4 regions of the Burkholderia alba genome follow, and region 1 is predicted to be linked to each of the others. Evidence: predicted binding sites of a transcription regulator. Region 1 holds the regulator's gene; each other region holds the start of a gene.
The links. Region 1 encodes sigma-54, which starts transcription at its own class of promoters, with help from an activator protein. Its sites were predicted from a motif close to TGGCANGNAANCTGCTTT; they were not measured.

Region 1 (3,485 bases):
CGGCGGCGGCGATCCGCCGATGCAGGCGGATTCCGAGCATTTCAAGGTGCTGGTCAACGACGATGTGATCGAGACCGAAAAGCCGGTTAAACTTCAGCGCGGCCAGTCGATCGCCAACGCCACCGACGGCATGAAGTACAACAACGTCACCCGGGTCATCGACCTCTACGGCAATGTCCGCGGCACGATTGCCGCCAGCGACACGTCCGGCGGCTCCCATGGCCAACCCAAGTAACTCACCACGCGTGACTGCATGAACGAATCGTTCCCTTGTTTTTTCCCCGGCAGCGCCCGTCGCGCCGCCCGCGCCGCGCTCGCCGCGGCCCTGATCGCGCTGCCGCTCGCCGGCTTCGCGCCGGCCGCCCACGCCGAGAAGGCTGACCAGGGCAAGCCGATCAACGTCGAAGCCGACAACCTGACCTACGACGACCTGAAGCAGGTGACCGTTGCGACCGGCAACGTCGTCATCACGAAGGGCACGATCATCATCAAGGGCGATCGCGTCGAGGTCCGCCAGGATCCGCAGGGCTACCAGTACGCGACCGCGACGATGGCGCCCGGCAGCAAGAAACACGCGTCGTTCCGTCAAAAACGCGAAGGGCTCGACGAGTACATCGACGGCGACGCCGAACGCATCGACTACGACGGCAAGCAGGATCTCACCACGCTGACGACGAACGCCACCGTGCGCCGCCTGCAAGGCCTGTCGACCGTCGCGGACACCGTTCACGGCAGCGTGATCACGTATGACGGCCAGCGCGACTTCTACACCGCGAAGGGCGGCAAGGACGTAGCCGCGCCGGGCAACCCGACCGGCCGCGTGCGCGCGATGCTGTCGCCCAAGAACGGCGGCCCGGCACCGCTGAACGGCGCGCCCGCGCCGCTCGCGCCGTCGACCACGATCCAGGGAGCCCCGCAATGAACGCCCTCCCCAATCGCCAGCCGGCCGGCACGACCAGCTCGCTCGTCGTGCGCAACCTCAAAAAGCGCTACGGCTCGCGTACCGTCGTGAAAGACGTGTCGCTCGACGTAAAAAGCGGCGAAGTCGTCGGCCTGCTGGGCCCGAACGGCGCCGGCAAGACCACCTCGTTCTACATGATCGTCGGCCTCGTGCCGCTGGACGCGGGCGAGATCTCGCTGAACGGCGGCTCGATCAGCCTGATGCCGATCCACAAGCGCGCATCGCTCGGGCTGTCGTATCTGCCGCAGGAAGCCTCGGTGTTCCGCAAGCTCACGGTCGAGGAAAACATCCGCGCCGTGCTCGAGCTGCAGCACGGCGACAACGGCCGGCCGCTCACGAAGGACGAAATCGCGACGCGCACCGAAGCGCTGCTGGAAGAGCTGCAGATCGCGCACCTGCGCGACAATCCGGCACTGTCGCTGTCGGGCGGCGAACGCCGGCGCGTCGAGATCGCGCGCGCGCTCGCAAGCAACCCGAGCTTCATCCTGCTCGACGAACCGTTCGCCGGCGTCGATCCGATCGCGGTGCTGGAAATCCAGAAGATCGTGAAGTTTCTGAAGCAGCGCAACATCGGCGTGCTCATCACCGACCACAACGTGCGCGAAACGCTGGGCATCTGCGATCACGCCTACATCATCAGCGACGGCTCGGTGCTTGCGTCCGGCGCCCCCAGCGAAATCATCGAAAACGAAAACGTGCGGCGCGTCTACCTGGGCGAGCACTTCCGCATGTAACGGCGCGGGGCGCCGCCCCGCCGCCGTCCCTCCCGTTTCGGGGCCTCCGCGCCCTTTTGCGGCCTATGCGTCATCACGAATGACGCAACGCGCCGCCCTCGTGGCAAACTCCTGGTATGACTCCCTTTTTGCCATGAAAGCCAGCCTCCAACTTCGCCTGTCGCAACATCTCGCGCTCACCCCCCAGTTGCAGCAGTCGATCCGGCTACTGCAACTGTCGACGCTCGAACTGCAGCAGGAAGTCGCGACGGCGGTGGCGCAGAATCCGCTGCTCGAGAACGACGAAGAGTGGCTGGCGAGCCCGCTGCGGGTCGCGTCCGACGGCTCGCTGATCGCGCAGTCGCCGAACTCCGCGACGCCCGAGCCGATGCAAGGCCTGTCGAACGGCAGCAGTACGCCGAACGAGCGCATGGAGCGCGACGAACCCGCCGGCGCCGACGAATACGACAGCTACGCGTCCGATAACGGCGATACGAGCCAGTGGAATCTCGACGACTACGGCCGTTCGGCGCGGACGTCGGATGAAGACGACATGCCGCCGCTGCAGATCCACGAGGCCACCACGTCGCTGCGCGACCACCTGTCCGCGCAATTGAGAATGACGCAGGCCAGTCCGCGCGATCGCGCGCTGGTGATGTTCCTGATCGAGTCGCTCGACGACGACGGCTATCTCGGCGCATCGCTCGATGAAGTGCTGGGCGATCTGCCCGACGAACTGGAAGTCGACGCCGACGAGCTGAACGCGGCGATCGCGCTGCTGCACAGCTTCGATCCGGCGGGCGTCGGCGCCCGTTCCGCCTCCGAGTGCCTCAAGCTGCAGTTGCTGCGGCTTGATCCGTCCCCGACGCGCATGCTCGCGCTCGACATCGTGTCGCAGTATCTGGAATTGCTCGCCGCGCGCGACTTCACGCGGCTGCGCAAGCACCTGAAGTCGAGCGACGACGAACTGCGCGACGCCCATGCGCTGATCCGCTCGCTCGAGCCGTTCCCGGGCGCCGCATACGGCAAGGCCGAAGCCGACTACGTGGTGCCCGACATCATCGTGAAGAAGTCCGGCCAGAACTGGCTGGCGGAACTGAATCCGGAAGTGGTGCCGCGCCTGCGCATCAACCACCTGTACGCGAACATCCTGCGCAACAGCCGCGGCGATCCGGGCGCCGGTTCGCTCAAGCAGCAGCTCCAGGAGGCGCGCTGGCTCATCAAGAATATCCAGCAGCGTTTCGATACGATCCTGCGGGTCGCCCAGGCCATTGTCGAGCGTCAGAAGAATTTCTTTGCGCACGGCGAAATCGCCATGCGCCCCTTGGTTTTGCGGGAAATTGCTGATACGCTGGGCCTACACGAGTCAACTGTCTCCCGTGTGACAACCGGTAAGTACATGCTGACCCCGTTCGGCACGCTGGAATTCAAGTACTTCTTCGGATCGCACGTTTCGACAGATACCGGAGGCGCCGCCTCATCCACGGCCATCCGCGCCCTCATCAAGCAACTGATAGGAGCCGAAGACCCAAAATCGCCTCTTTCGGACAGCCGCATAGCCGAGCTGCTGGCAGAACAAGGGTTCGTGGTCGCGCGCCGCACGGTTGCCAAATATCGCGAAGCCCTCAAGATCCCGGCAGTGAACCTGCGCAAGTCTCTGTAGCCCGCTGCGCCAGCGGCGGGCATTTTCCGGCCGCCGCGCTGTCGACGGCAAAGGCCGGCCGATGCATCCGCCGTCTCCGCCTGAGGTTAGCGAAGACGGCCAGGTCGACCGGTGCTGCCGCCTCTACGCGGAAGGTGGTCATTAGCTT
Region 2 (3,485 bases), on a different contig from region 1:
GTTGGCGACGGTGGTGAGCAGCGTGCTGACCGGTGACGTGACGGGCGACAGCGGGGCGAGCGGGCCCGTGCCGAGCGCCCGGACCGTCGAACTGACGCCCTGCACAGTGTTACTCGCCGCGCTGACCACGCTGCCGAGGCCGGCGACCGTCGTACCGACCGGGTTCGACGTCGAGCCGATCTGGCCGAGCCCGTTGCTGACCGCATTGGCGGCGGCGTCGATGATGGTGCCGGTGCTCGAGACCGTGCTGCCGAGGCCCTGGGTGACGCCGCTGCCGAGACCGGGCACGCTGACCGAACCGACCGTGTTGCCGAGGTCGGCCGCGGTCTTGCCGAGCGTGTTGACGACGCCCGTCGTGCCGCTCGAGGTCGTGGTCGTCGTGGTCCCGCCGCCGGTCCCGCTGCCGCTGCCCGAGCCACCGCCGCTGGCGGACGGCGGAGCGCTGATTCCGCTGCCGCCGCACGCGGCCAGCAGGCACGCGGTGGCGAGCGCGGTCAAGGGGACGCGCCACGTGTTGAGCGTACGCGATGAAATGAGACGATGCTGGTTCATGATGGCCTCCTCGCTGCCTGTGCCTGTCTTAATGGGGCTTGTTGCTGAGTCCGCCGAGCAGGCCGCCTACGAGCGACGTGACCGGGGCCAGCAGGTTGTTGTTCGAGCCGCTCGTGCCGCCGCTGGAGCCGGACAGCGATGCCGCGCCGCCGACCGCGGTGGTGGCCGTGCTCACGGTGCTGGTGACAGCCGAGCCGCCGGCACCGCCGGTCACGCCGCCGAGTGCGCCGGTGACGGTCGACAGAAGGCCGGTGACGGGGGCGAGCGGGTTGCTGCTGCCGCCGCCGGTGCTGCCGCCGAGCGCGCCGGTGACGGTCGAGACAAGACCCGTGACCGGGGCGAGCGGGTTGCCGCCGCCGGCACCGCCGGTCACGCCGCCGAGTGCACCGGTGACGGTCGACAGGAGGCCGGTGACGGGGGCGAGCGGGCCGCTGCCGCCGCCGGCGCTACCGCCGATGCCGCCGAGTGCGCCGGTCACGGTCGAGACGAGGCCCGTGACTGGAGCAAGCGGGCCGCTGCCGGTCGAGCCGCCGATGCCGCCCAGCGTCCCGGTCAGGCCATTGACGAGGCCCGTGATCGGAGCGAGAGGATTGGTGCCGGTGCCGCCGGTGAGGAGGCCGCCCACTGCCTTGACGGTGTTGCCGGTGGACGACACGGTGGCGCCGAGGCCGACCGTGACGGGGTTGCCGCCGCCCGTCGTCGCGATCAGTGCGCCGGCCTGGTTCAGGCCGTTGCCGATCGCGCCGAGCAGGTTATTGACCGGGGCGCCGAGTCCCGTCACGTTGCCGATCGTTTGCGTAGTATTCCCGACCATCGTCGTGATCGGGGTGATCGCCGAGCTGACCGTTTGCGTCAGTTGCTGGACCGGTCCGGTCGACAGCGCGGTGGTGAGCGTGGAGCCGCCCGTCGTGACGGCGTTGCCGACCGTGGTGACGAGACCGCCGACCGCCGACGTAACGGGGGCGAGCGGCGCCAGCGGGCCGGAGCCGAGACTCGTGACGAGACTGCCGGTGTTGGTGACCGCGCCGCCTAGTTCGCCCACGACACCGCCCGTGCTCGCGAGCGTCGTGCCGAGCGGGTTGGTCGAGGCGCCGAGCTGGCCGAGGCCGTTGCTCAAGCCGTTGCCGAGTGCGCCGACTGCGCCGCCGACGTCTTGCACGACGCCGCCGAGCGACTTCGTCGTCTGCGGATTCACGCCGGGCAGCGATTGGCTCGCGATGACTGTGCCGAGACCTGCAACAGTCGCGCCCGCGTTCGTGACGAGGTTGCCGGTATTGGCGACCACGGTGCCGACTGCGTTGATGGATGCGCCGCCGGAGCTGGTACCGGAGCTGGTCCCCGAACTCGTGCCCGAACTGGTACCGGAGCTCGAACCCGAGCTCGAACCCGAGGTGCCCGAGCTGGAGCCGGACGTGCCGGAACTCGAGCCCGAGGTACCGGAACTGGAGCCGGACGTGCCCGAGCTGGAGCCCGAGGTGCCGGATGTCGCACCCGACGTTCCGCTGGAGCTGGAGCCGCCGCCGAGGCCTTGGCTGAGTGTGCCGGAGCCGCCGCAGGCGGCGAGTGAGAGCATGGCTGCCACGGTGGCCGTGATCAAAGTCGCCCGAAGCGAACCATGTGCAATTGTCTGAATGTCCATTTCGTCCTCGCGTTGCTGTTGTGTGGTGTGTGGTGCCGCGAGGCATACCCTGCAACTGTCGTGCCACGGCACTCGACAGTCCATTCGGATCATTTGGAAATTGGTTGGAAATCCTTGCTGTGTAAGGATTTTGAGGCATGAAAAGAACTGCTGAATAAGTGAAGGAATGTGCTTTTGGGTGGGTGTCGAACCGGTTTCGTAACGTAACGTCCCGGGTTTTTCGTTACGCGGGCCGCGTAACGTTTGCCCAAAGTTCGATATGTGGAAGATCTGTTTTATAGATGGATTAGGCAGGCAGATCTAACCTATCGTAAGTCCTATGTGTAAGTGCTACCGAAAAGCCGTACAAATAAGGTGTACGTGAGGCCGCGATGTCTGAACAAAATGCATAAAAGAAGTTGGAAAGAAAAGAGGTTCAGATATAAGATTCATCCGTGCGCGTTTTGTACGAACCAGTACATGAGGAGGACGCGATATCGATGATTGTCAACTTGTATCAATTCGTGAAGAGCTCTTGAAAAACGAGCTATAACGAAATTGCCTGAGCCGTTGTTTACAGCAATGGTGGGCAAGGTCGGCCATCATGCGAGGAGCATTAAGGCCAACGAAAACTCCAAGGCACGAGGATCACCATGAAAGCACTGATGAACCGCTTCCTGCGGGAAGAAACCGGCGTGACCGCGATCGAATACGGGTTGATCGCAGGGCTCATCGCGGCCGTTATTGCTGCCACCGTTACCAGTCTCGGAACAGCACTCAACACGGTGTTCAGTAATATCCTTTCCAGTCTGCCGAAGTCATAACGGCGTTATTTCGTTACGCGTTATTACGAGCCGCGGATTGCTTCGGCAATCCGCGTAACGCTGCCTGGGCGGTCGAGGCTGAAATGATTCACTTGTTCAGTGTGGGGTTCTTTTTCGCCTGGGCTACGGCTGTTGCAATAGACGATTGTCGCGATCGCCGTATTCCCAATGCGCTTGTGATCACCGGAGTGATCGCAGTCATCATATTTACAGTTTCCCGACATAATCCATTCGGGACGACGTGGCTCGACGCGTTGATTGGCGGAGGCATCGGCCTGATCTCGCTTTTTCCGTTTTTTGCGCTGCGCATCATGGGCGCGGCCGATGTCAAGGTGTTTGCCGTGCTCGGCGCCTGGTGCGGGGTCTCCGTGCTGCCGTGGCTGTGGATTGTCGCGAGCGTCGCCGCAGGCATGCACGCGCTCGGCATCATGTTCCTGACCCGGACCTCGTTCGCGACGCTGTGGCGGCAGGGTTCGCCCACCTTCGCGCTG
Region 3 (3,485 bases), on a different contig from region 1:
GGTAGCAGTTGGTCCACACGCGGCCCGCCTGGATCGCGCGGCCGAAGCGGTACGCGCGGTTGCCGTCGCGGGTCCAGACGCCGGCGCCCAGCCCGTACAGCGTGTCGTTGGCGATCTCGAGCGCTTCCTCCTCGTTCTTGAAGGTCGTCACTGACAGCACCGGGCCGAAGATCTCTTCCTGGAAGATGCGCATCCGGTTGTGGCCGCGGAACACGGTCGGCTTCACGTAATAGCCTTCCGACAGCTCGCCGCCGAGCACGTTGCGCTCGCCGCCCGTCAGGCACTGCGCGCCTTCCTGGCGGCCCAGGTCGATGTACGACAGGATCTTCTCGAGCTGCTCGGCCGACGCCTGCGCGCCGATCATCGTCTGCGAGTCGAGCGGATGCCCCTGCCTGATCGCCTCGACGCGCTTGAGCGCGCGCTCGATGAAGCGGTCGTAGACGCTCTCCTCGACGAGCGCGCGCGACGGACACGTACACACCTCGCCCTGGTTCAGCGCGAACATCGCGAAGCCTTCGAGCGCTTTGTCGAAATAGCTGTCGTCCCGATCCATCACGTCGGCGAAGAAGATGTTCGGGCTCTTGCCGCCGAGTTCGAGCGTGACGGGAATCAGGTTTTCGCTCGCGTACTGCATGATCAGCCGGCCCGTCGAGGTCTCGCCGGTGAACGCGATCTTGGAGATCCGCTTGCTCGACGCGAGCGGTTTGCCGGCTTCGAGGCCGAAGCCGTTGACGATGTTGAGCACGCCGGGCGGCAGCAGGTCCTGCACCAGCTCCGCGAACACGAGGATCGACGCGGGAGTCTGCTCGGCGGGCTTCAGCACCACGCAGTTGCCGGCCGCGAGCGCGGGCGCGAGCTTCCACGAGGCCATCAGGATCGGGAAGTTCCACGGGATGATCTGCCCGACGACGCCGAGCGGCTCGTGGAAGTGGTAGGCGACCAGATCGCCGCCGATGTCGGCGATCGAGCCTTCCTGCGCGCGGATGCAGCCCGCGAAATAGCGGAAGTGGTCGATCGCGAGCGGGATGTCGGCCGCGGTGGTTTCGCGCAGCGGCTTGCCGTTGTCGATCGTTTCCGCGACGGCGAGCCGCGCGAGATTCGCCTCCATCCGGTCGGCGATCTTCAGCAGCACGTTCGCGCGTTCGGCGGCGGGGGTCGCGCCCCAGCCGGCCTTCGCCGCATGCGCGGCATCCAGCGCGCGTTCGATGTCGGCTTCGCGCGAGCGCGGGATCGCGGTGAACGGCTGGCCGGTGACGGGCGAGATGTTGTCGAAGTACTCGCCGCCGGCCGGGGCGACCCATTCGCCGCCGATGAAATTCCCGTACTGCTTGCGGTACGGGAATTCGATGTTTAGGTGCTTCATGTCCGCGTGATTCATCGCGTTGCTCCTCGCATGTCGGTATGGGTGGACGGGCCGCGCGAACGCGCGCGGTTGATCCGGTTTACGCCAGAAGCGTGCCAGCCGGCAGTGCGGCGGTGCGCAGGGCCTGAGCGCCGCGCACCGTCGCTGCACCGCGCGGGTGCGGGGCGGCGGCTGTGCCGTGGATGAACAACGCGGGTGCGCCGGGTGTCCCGTTGCTGAACAGCGCCGCGGCACGATGCCCGCCGCGGCGGGCACGGCGATTCGGCACGGGAATTGCGTCGTTCGCTGTTCGTTCAAGGTCAGCGAGGCCGGTGGAGGCAGCAATGGAGCATGGGCATCTGGGTGGCGAGACGACGGCGGCGGATACCCGGCGCAGCGCGGGCGGCGACGACGAAGCGGCCGGCCGCGCGGTGGTCAGCGTCGCGCACGACGCCGACGAGCAGGCCCGCAACCTGATCGGCTGGCGCCAGACCTACGACCAGCTCGCGGCGGGCCGCTTCGTCGGTACGCTGACCGAGCTGCCGCTCGACACGATGAAGCTGTTCCGCGAGACGACGAGTCACACGCTGCGGCAGGCGTGCGAGGTGCGCGGCGACGCGTACTGGTTCGGCATCCCGCTCGCGCGCGACGGCGCGGCGCGCATCGACGCGCGTCCGATCGCCGCCGACGCGCTGGCGTTCCGGCCGGGCCATGTCGAATTCGAGCTGCTCACGCCCGCGCGCTTTTCGATCTACGGCGTGGTGGTGCGCGGCGAGGTGCTGCGGCGCTATGCGGAGCAGGTCGAGCAGTGCGGCTTCGACGACCGTCTGCCGAGGCAGGCGGTGATGCCGGTCGGCGAGGCGCGGCTCGAGCGGCTGTGCGCGCAGCTTGCGCGGCAGTTCGATCGGGTGGAGGCGGCGTCCGCGCCGCTGTCGGCGGGCGAGCGCAACGATCTGCAGGCGGCGGTGCTGGCGGCGCTGTTCGATGTATGCGCGGCGCCGGGCGACGGAGCCGCCGGCGAGCCGCCGTCGCGGCGGCGCAGGATCGTCGCGCAGGCGCGCGACTACGTGCTCGCGCACCGGTCGCGGCCGGTCGGCGTGCCGGAGCTGTGCGAGCAGCTGCACGTGAGCCGGCGCACGCTGCAGTACTGCTTTCAGGACGTGCTCGGCATGGCGCCTGCAACCTACCTGCGCACGCTGCGCCTGAACGGCGCGCGCCGCGATCTGTGCGGCCGCGATGCCGGTTCGGTGCAGGATGTCGCGGCCGCGTGGGGATTCTGGCATCTGAGCCAGTTCGCGACCGACTACCGGCGCATGTTCGGCAACCGGCCGTCGGAAGCGCTGCGACGCGCGATGGCGTGCTGAATGCGCGGCGGCCGGGCGACGCACGTGCGGCAACGGGGCGGCGGAGCGCTTCCGGCCGGATGCCGGGCCGTGTGCGAGATCCGGCTCGCGCTTACTTCCGCGCGCGCGGCCACACAACCGCGTCCCAGTCCATCCGCCGATACGCCGCTTCGAGTTCGGTGAGTTCGGCCGGCGAGGCGCCCGTGTGCCGGTTGCGCAACGCGGCCGGCACGTCCAGCTCGAGCGTCGCGCAGTGCGGATAATCGCGGACCCGCAGCGCGGGCGCGATGCTCGAAAAGCACGCGAGCGTCGGCACGTCGAACGCATCCGCGAGATGCGCCGCCGACGTATCCGAGCACAGCAGCACGCTCGCATGCTTCACCCAGGCGATGAATTGGGCGGTGTTGCCGGAGTAGGGACTCACATCGACATACGCCGGATGGTAGAACGGCTCGAAGCCGAGTACCGGAAGGCCGTACACGTCGGCCAGCCGGCCGACCAGCGCGGCGCGCTGCGACGCCGGCATGCTGCGCAGCGGCGTACTGGCGTCCGGGCAGAACAGGACATAGCGCCGGCGCCGCCACGCGAACGGCAATGCCGGCAGCGTCAACCGGCCGAGCCAGCGATTGCGTTTCGCTTCGGCCGGAATCGATTCCGGTTCGGCGCCGAGCGCGGACAGGAAAAAATCGATCATCGGCCGCACGGCGAATTCGGGCCAGTAAAGGTGGTTGCCGAGATCGATGCGCGTCTCGCCCGGCGGCAGCGCGGCCACCGGCCAGGGCAGCGACCGGCTCGGCGCG
Region 4 (3,485 bases), on a different contig from region 1:
ATCGGCGACGATCCCGCGCGCATCACCGCGACCCTGAAACGCGCGTTCGACGCGGGCGACATCGTGTTCTCGACGGGCGGCATCGGCGCGACGCCGGACGACCATACCCGGCAGTGCGCGGGGGCCGCGCTCGGCGTGCCGCTCGCGCTGCATCCGGAGGCGCGGCAGCTGATCGCGGAGCGGATTCGCGAAATGCACGCCGATCCGGCGCAGCCGGTCGATCTCGAATCGCCGGAGAACCGCCATCGCTTCAATATGGGCGTGTTTCCGCAAGGCGCGTCGATCATTCCGAACGGTTACAACCGGATTCCGGGCTTCTCGGTCGGCGACATCCACTTCGTGCCCGGTTTCCCGGTCATGGCATGGCCGATGATCGAATGGGTGCTCGACACGCGGTACGCGCACCTGCATCACGCGACGCCGCACGCGGAGCGCTCGCTGTATGTGTTCGAGTTGCCGGAATCGACGCTGACGCCGCTGATGGAGCGGATCGAGCGCGATTTTCCGGGGGTGCGCGTGTTCAGCCTGCCGAGCGTCGGCGACGCGGAGCGCGGCGGCATCTATGCGCGCCGCCACATCGATCTCGGCGTGAAGGGCGAGCCGGAGGCCGTCGCGGCCGCCTATGTAAAGCTGCGCGAGGGCGTGCACCTGCTCGGCGGCGACGTGGTCGAGGCCGAGGCGCCGCGCGTCTGACGGCCGGCGCGCGTGCGGCCGTGTCGGGGTACCGGGCCGTCCGTGCCGGGCGGGGCCGAACGATCCGTCATCACGCTGTCATCGCGTGGCCGGACGATGGTGACCCGATAACGGTCGGCGAATCACGCGCCGATCCAGGGCAGCTTGTGATGGCACCAGCCTTCGACCGTCTTCCGATGTCCATGAGCGTCCTTCGCGCCCTCGAACCCTTCGAGCAGGTCGAAGGCCCGGGCGAAGCCGGCCTGCGCGGCGGCCACTGCCGCCAGCTTCGAGCGCGCGGCGCTGCGGCACAGGAACAGGACCGGCGTATCGGCCGCGACGGCGCTCCGCAACTGCGCGATGAAATCCGGATTCGGCACGCCGCCGGGATAGCGGGTCCATTCGATATGCAGATACTGACCGTCGCCGACGAGCGGGCGGCCGACCCAGTCCAGTTCCGCGCGCGTGCGAACGTCGACCAGGCGGGCGCTCGGATCGAGTTGCAGCAGTTCGAAGGACTCGGCGGGCGACAGCGCGCCGGCGTAATGCAGCCGGCTCGCCGTGCGGCGTTGGTCGGCCCGCGCATAAAGTTGTTCGAGCGTGCTCATGGCGGAAAATCTCCTGCGAATCAAAAAAACATTCTAGCGCGTCGCGTGCCGGGCAATGAACCGGCGCCTCCGCCCGGTACGGGAGGGCAACCCGTCGTCACCAAAAAGGTGCAAAATATCGTGTTGGCACCAAAACCGGGATCGAGGGCGTTGCACAACATTGGCGCGCATCGTTATGGTGCATCGTGCGCCGCGCGCGCCCGGCCCGAGGCCCCGAAACTGCGCGGTCTGCCCTTGTCCGGGCGCGGGGCGGCGCGATTCGCGCCGAACTGGCGCATGCATGGCATGGAAGCTGCTATATAAGCTCCAGTCGAATCGGTTGTACGCGGCACAACGAACGCTGCGCCGAGCAGCTCGCTTAACGAGGCGGTCCCAGTCCGCCGGATTTGTTCAATCAGGAGAAGAGGTTATGAGTAAAACCGTCGCCGACGTCATGCAGCTCGTGAAGGACGAGGACGTCAAGTTTGTCGATTTCCGCTTCACGGACACGCGCGGCAAGGAACAGCACGTGTCGGTGCCGGTGTCGGCCTTCGACGAAGACAAGTTCGAGAGCGGCCACGCGTTCGACGGTTCGTCGATCGCCGGCTGGAAGGGGATCGAGGCGTCGGACATGCTGCTCATGCCGGACCCGACGGCCGCCTTCGTCGATCCGTTCTATGAAGAAGCGACGCTGGTGCTGACGTGCGACGTGGTCGAGCCGGCCGACGGCAAGGGCTACGAGCGCGATCCGCGTTCGCTCGCGAAGCGCGCGGAAGCGTACCTGAAGAGCACCGGTATCGGCGACACCGCGTACTTCGGTCCGGAGCCGGAATTCTTCATTTTCGATTCCGTGCAGTGGAATACCGACATGTCGGGCTGCTTCGTGAAGATCAACTCGGAAGAAGCGCCGTGGTCGTCGGGCAAGGAATTCGAAGGCGGCAACACGGGCCATCGTCCGGGCACGAAGGGGGGCTATTTCCCGGTCGCGCCGGTCGACTCGTTCCAGGACATGCGTTCGGAAATGTGCCTGCTGCTCGAACAGCTCGGCATCCCGGTCGAAGTGCACCACCACGAAGTGGCGGGCCAGGGGCAGAACGAAATCGGCACGAAGTTCTCGACGCTCGTGCAGCGCGCCGACTGGACCCAGTGGTCGAAGTACATCATCCATAACGTCGCGCATTCGTACGGCAAGACGGCGACGTTCATGCCGAAGCCGGTCGTCGGCGACAACGGTTCGGGCATGCACGTTCACCAGTCGGTCTGGAAGGACGGCCAGAACCTGTTCGCGGGCAACGGCTACGCGGGCCTGTCGGAGCTGGCGCTGTTCTACATCGGCGGGATCATCAAGCACGCTCGCGCGCTGAACGCGATCACGAACCCGACGACGAACTCGTACAAGCGTCTGGTGCCGCACTTCGAAGCCCCGGTGAAGCTCGCGTACTCGGCGCGCAACCGTTCGGCGTCGATCCGCATTCCGCACGTGTCGAACCCGAAGGGCCGCCGCATCGAAACGCGCTTCCCGGACCCGATGGCGAACCCGTACCTGTGCTTCTCCGCGCTGATGATGGCGGGCCTCGACGGGATCCAGAACAAGATCCACCCGGGCGAAGCCGCGGACAAGAACCTGTACGACCTGCCGCCGGAAGAGGATGCAAAGATCCCGACCGTGTGCGAAGGCCTCGACCGGGCGCTCGAAGCGCTCGACCAGGATCGCGAGTTCCTGACGCGCGGCGGCGTGTTCACGGATGCGATGCTCGATGCGTACCTTGGCCTGAAGGAGCAGGAACTGGCGAAGTTCCGGATGACCACGCATCCGATCGAGTTCGAGATGTACTACTCGCTGTAAGCGGCGATGGCGCTTCGCCACGTCAGCGAGCGAAGCGCCGCGATGCCGGCTGGCTCCCGGGCCGAGGGTGGCTCGGGGGGCACCGGACACTGAAAGGGGACGGCGCCCAGCCGTCCCTTTTTTGTTCGTCGGTTTTGATAATCTTTGACGCGGCATCCACGCAAGATGGTTCTGAAGAATCTGATCAAGGCCAGGGCCGGCCAGCCGGAGCGCCTGTCGGACGATGACCGGCTGGTGCGCTCGGGACTCCTCACGGGGCTGGAAGCGCTGCCGACCGTCGTTCTCGTGCTCGACCGCCGCACGCTGCGGATCGCGTTCGCGAATCCGTCGGCGGAGGCGATGCTCGATATTTCGCGCCGCCAGCTTGCGCAGATGCCGTG

Region 2: a site for sigma-54 is predicted at 2,240-2,257, ahead of RZR99_RS01865 (collagen-like triple helix repeat-containing protein). Genes of this name have one in related genera too.
Region 3: a site for sigma-54 is predicted at 1,444-1,461, ahead of adh (aldehyde dehydrogenase). Genes of this name have one in related genera too.
Region 4: a site for sigma-54 is predicted at 1,562-1,579, ahead of glnA (type I glutamate--ammonia ligase). Genes of this name have one in related genera too.

What each region holds. Positions count from the first base shown of each region.
Region 1 covers NZ_JAWJWL010000034.1:37,891-41,375, reverse strand. The annotation lists gene lptC (LPS export ABC transporter periplasmic protein LptC) at 1-235, shown strand, start outside; gene lptA (lipopolysaccharide transport periplasmic protein LptA) at 254-922, shown strand; gene lptB (LPS export ABC transporter ATP-binding protein) at 919-1,695, shown strand; gene RZR99_RS27820 (RNA polymerase factor sigma-54) at 1,829-3,337, shown strand.
Region 2 covers NZ_JAWJWL010000002.1:14,156-17,640, forward strand. The annotation lists gene RZR99_RS01860 (collagen-like triple helix repeat-containing protein) at 1-552, opposite strand, end outside; gene RZR99_RS01865 (collagen-like triple helix repeat-containing protein) at 581-2,191, opposite strand; gene RZR99_RS01870 (Flp family type IVb pilin) at 2,824-2,994, shown strand; gene RZR99_RS01875 (A24 family peptidase) at 3,078-3,485, shown strand, end outside.
Region 3 covers NZ_JAWJWL010000006.1:161,828-165,312, forward strand. The annotation lists gene adh (aldehyde dehydrogenase) at 1-1,378, opposite strand, end outside; gene RZR99_RS08715 (helix-turn-helix domain-containing protein) at 1,687-2,706, shown strand; gene RZR99_RS08720 (glycosyltransferase family protein) at 2,798-3,485, opposite strand, start outside.
Region 4 covers NZ_JAWJWL010000012.1:25,650-29,134, forward strand. The annotation lists gene RZR99_RS15305 (competence/damage-inducible protein A) at 1-693, shown strand, start outside; gene RZR99_RS15310 (rhodanese-like domain-containing protein) at 816-1,280, opposite strand; gene glnA (type I glutamate--ammonia ligase) at 1,690-3,105, shown strand; gene glnL (nitrogen regulation protein NR(II)) at 3,271-3,485, shown strand, end outside.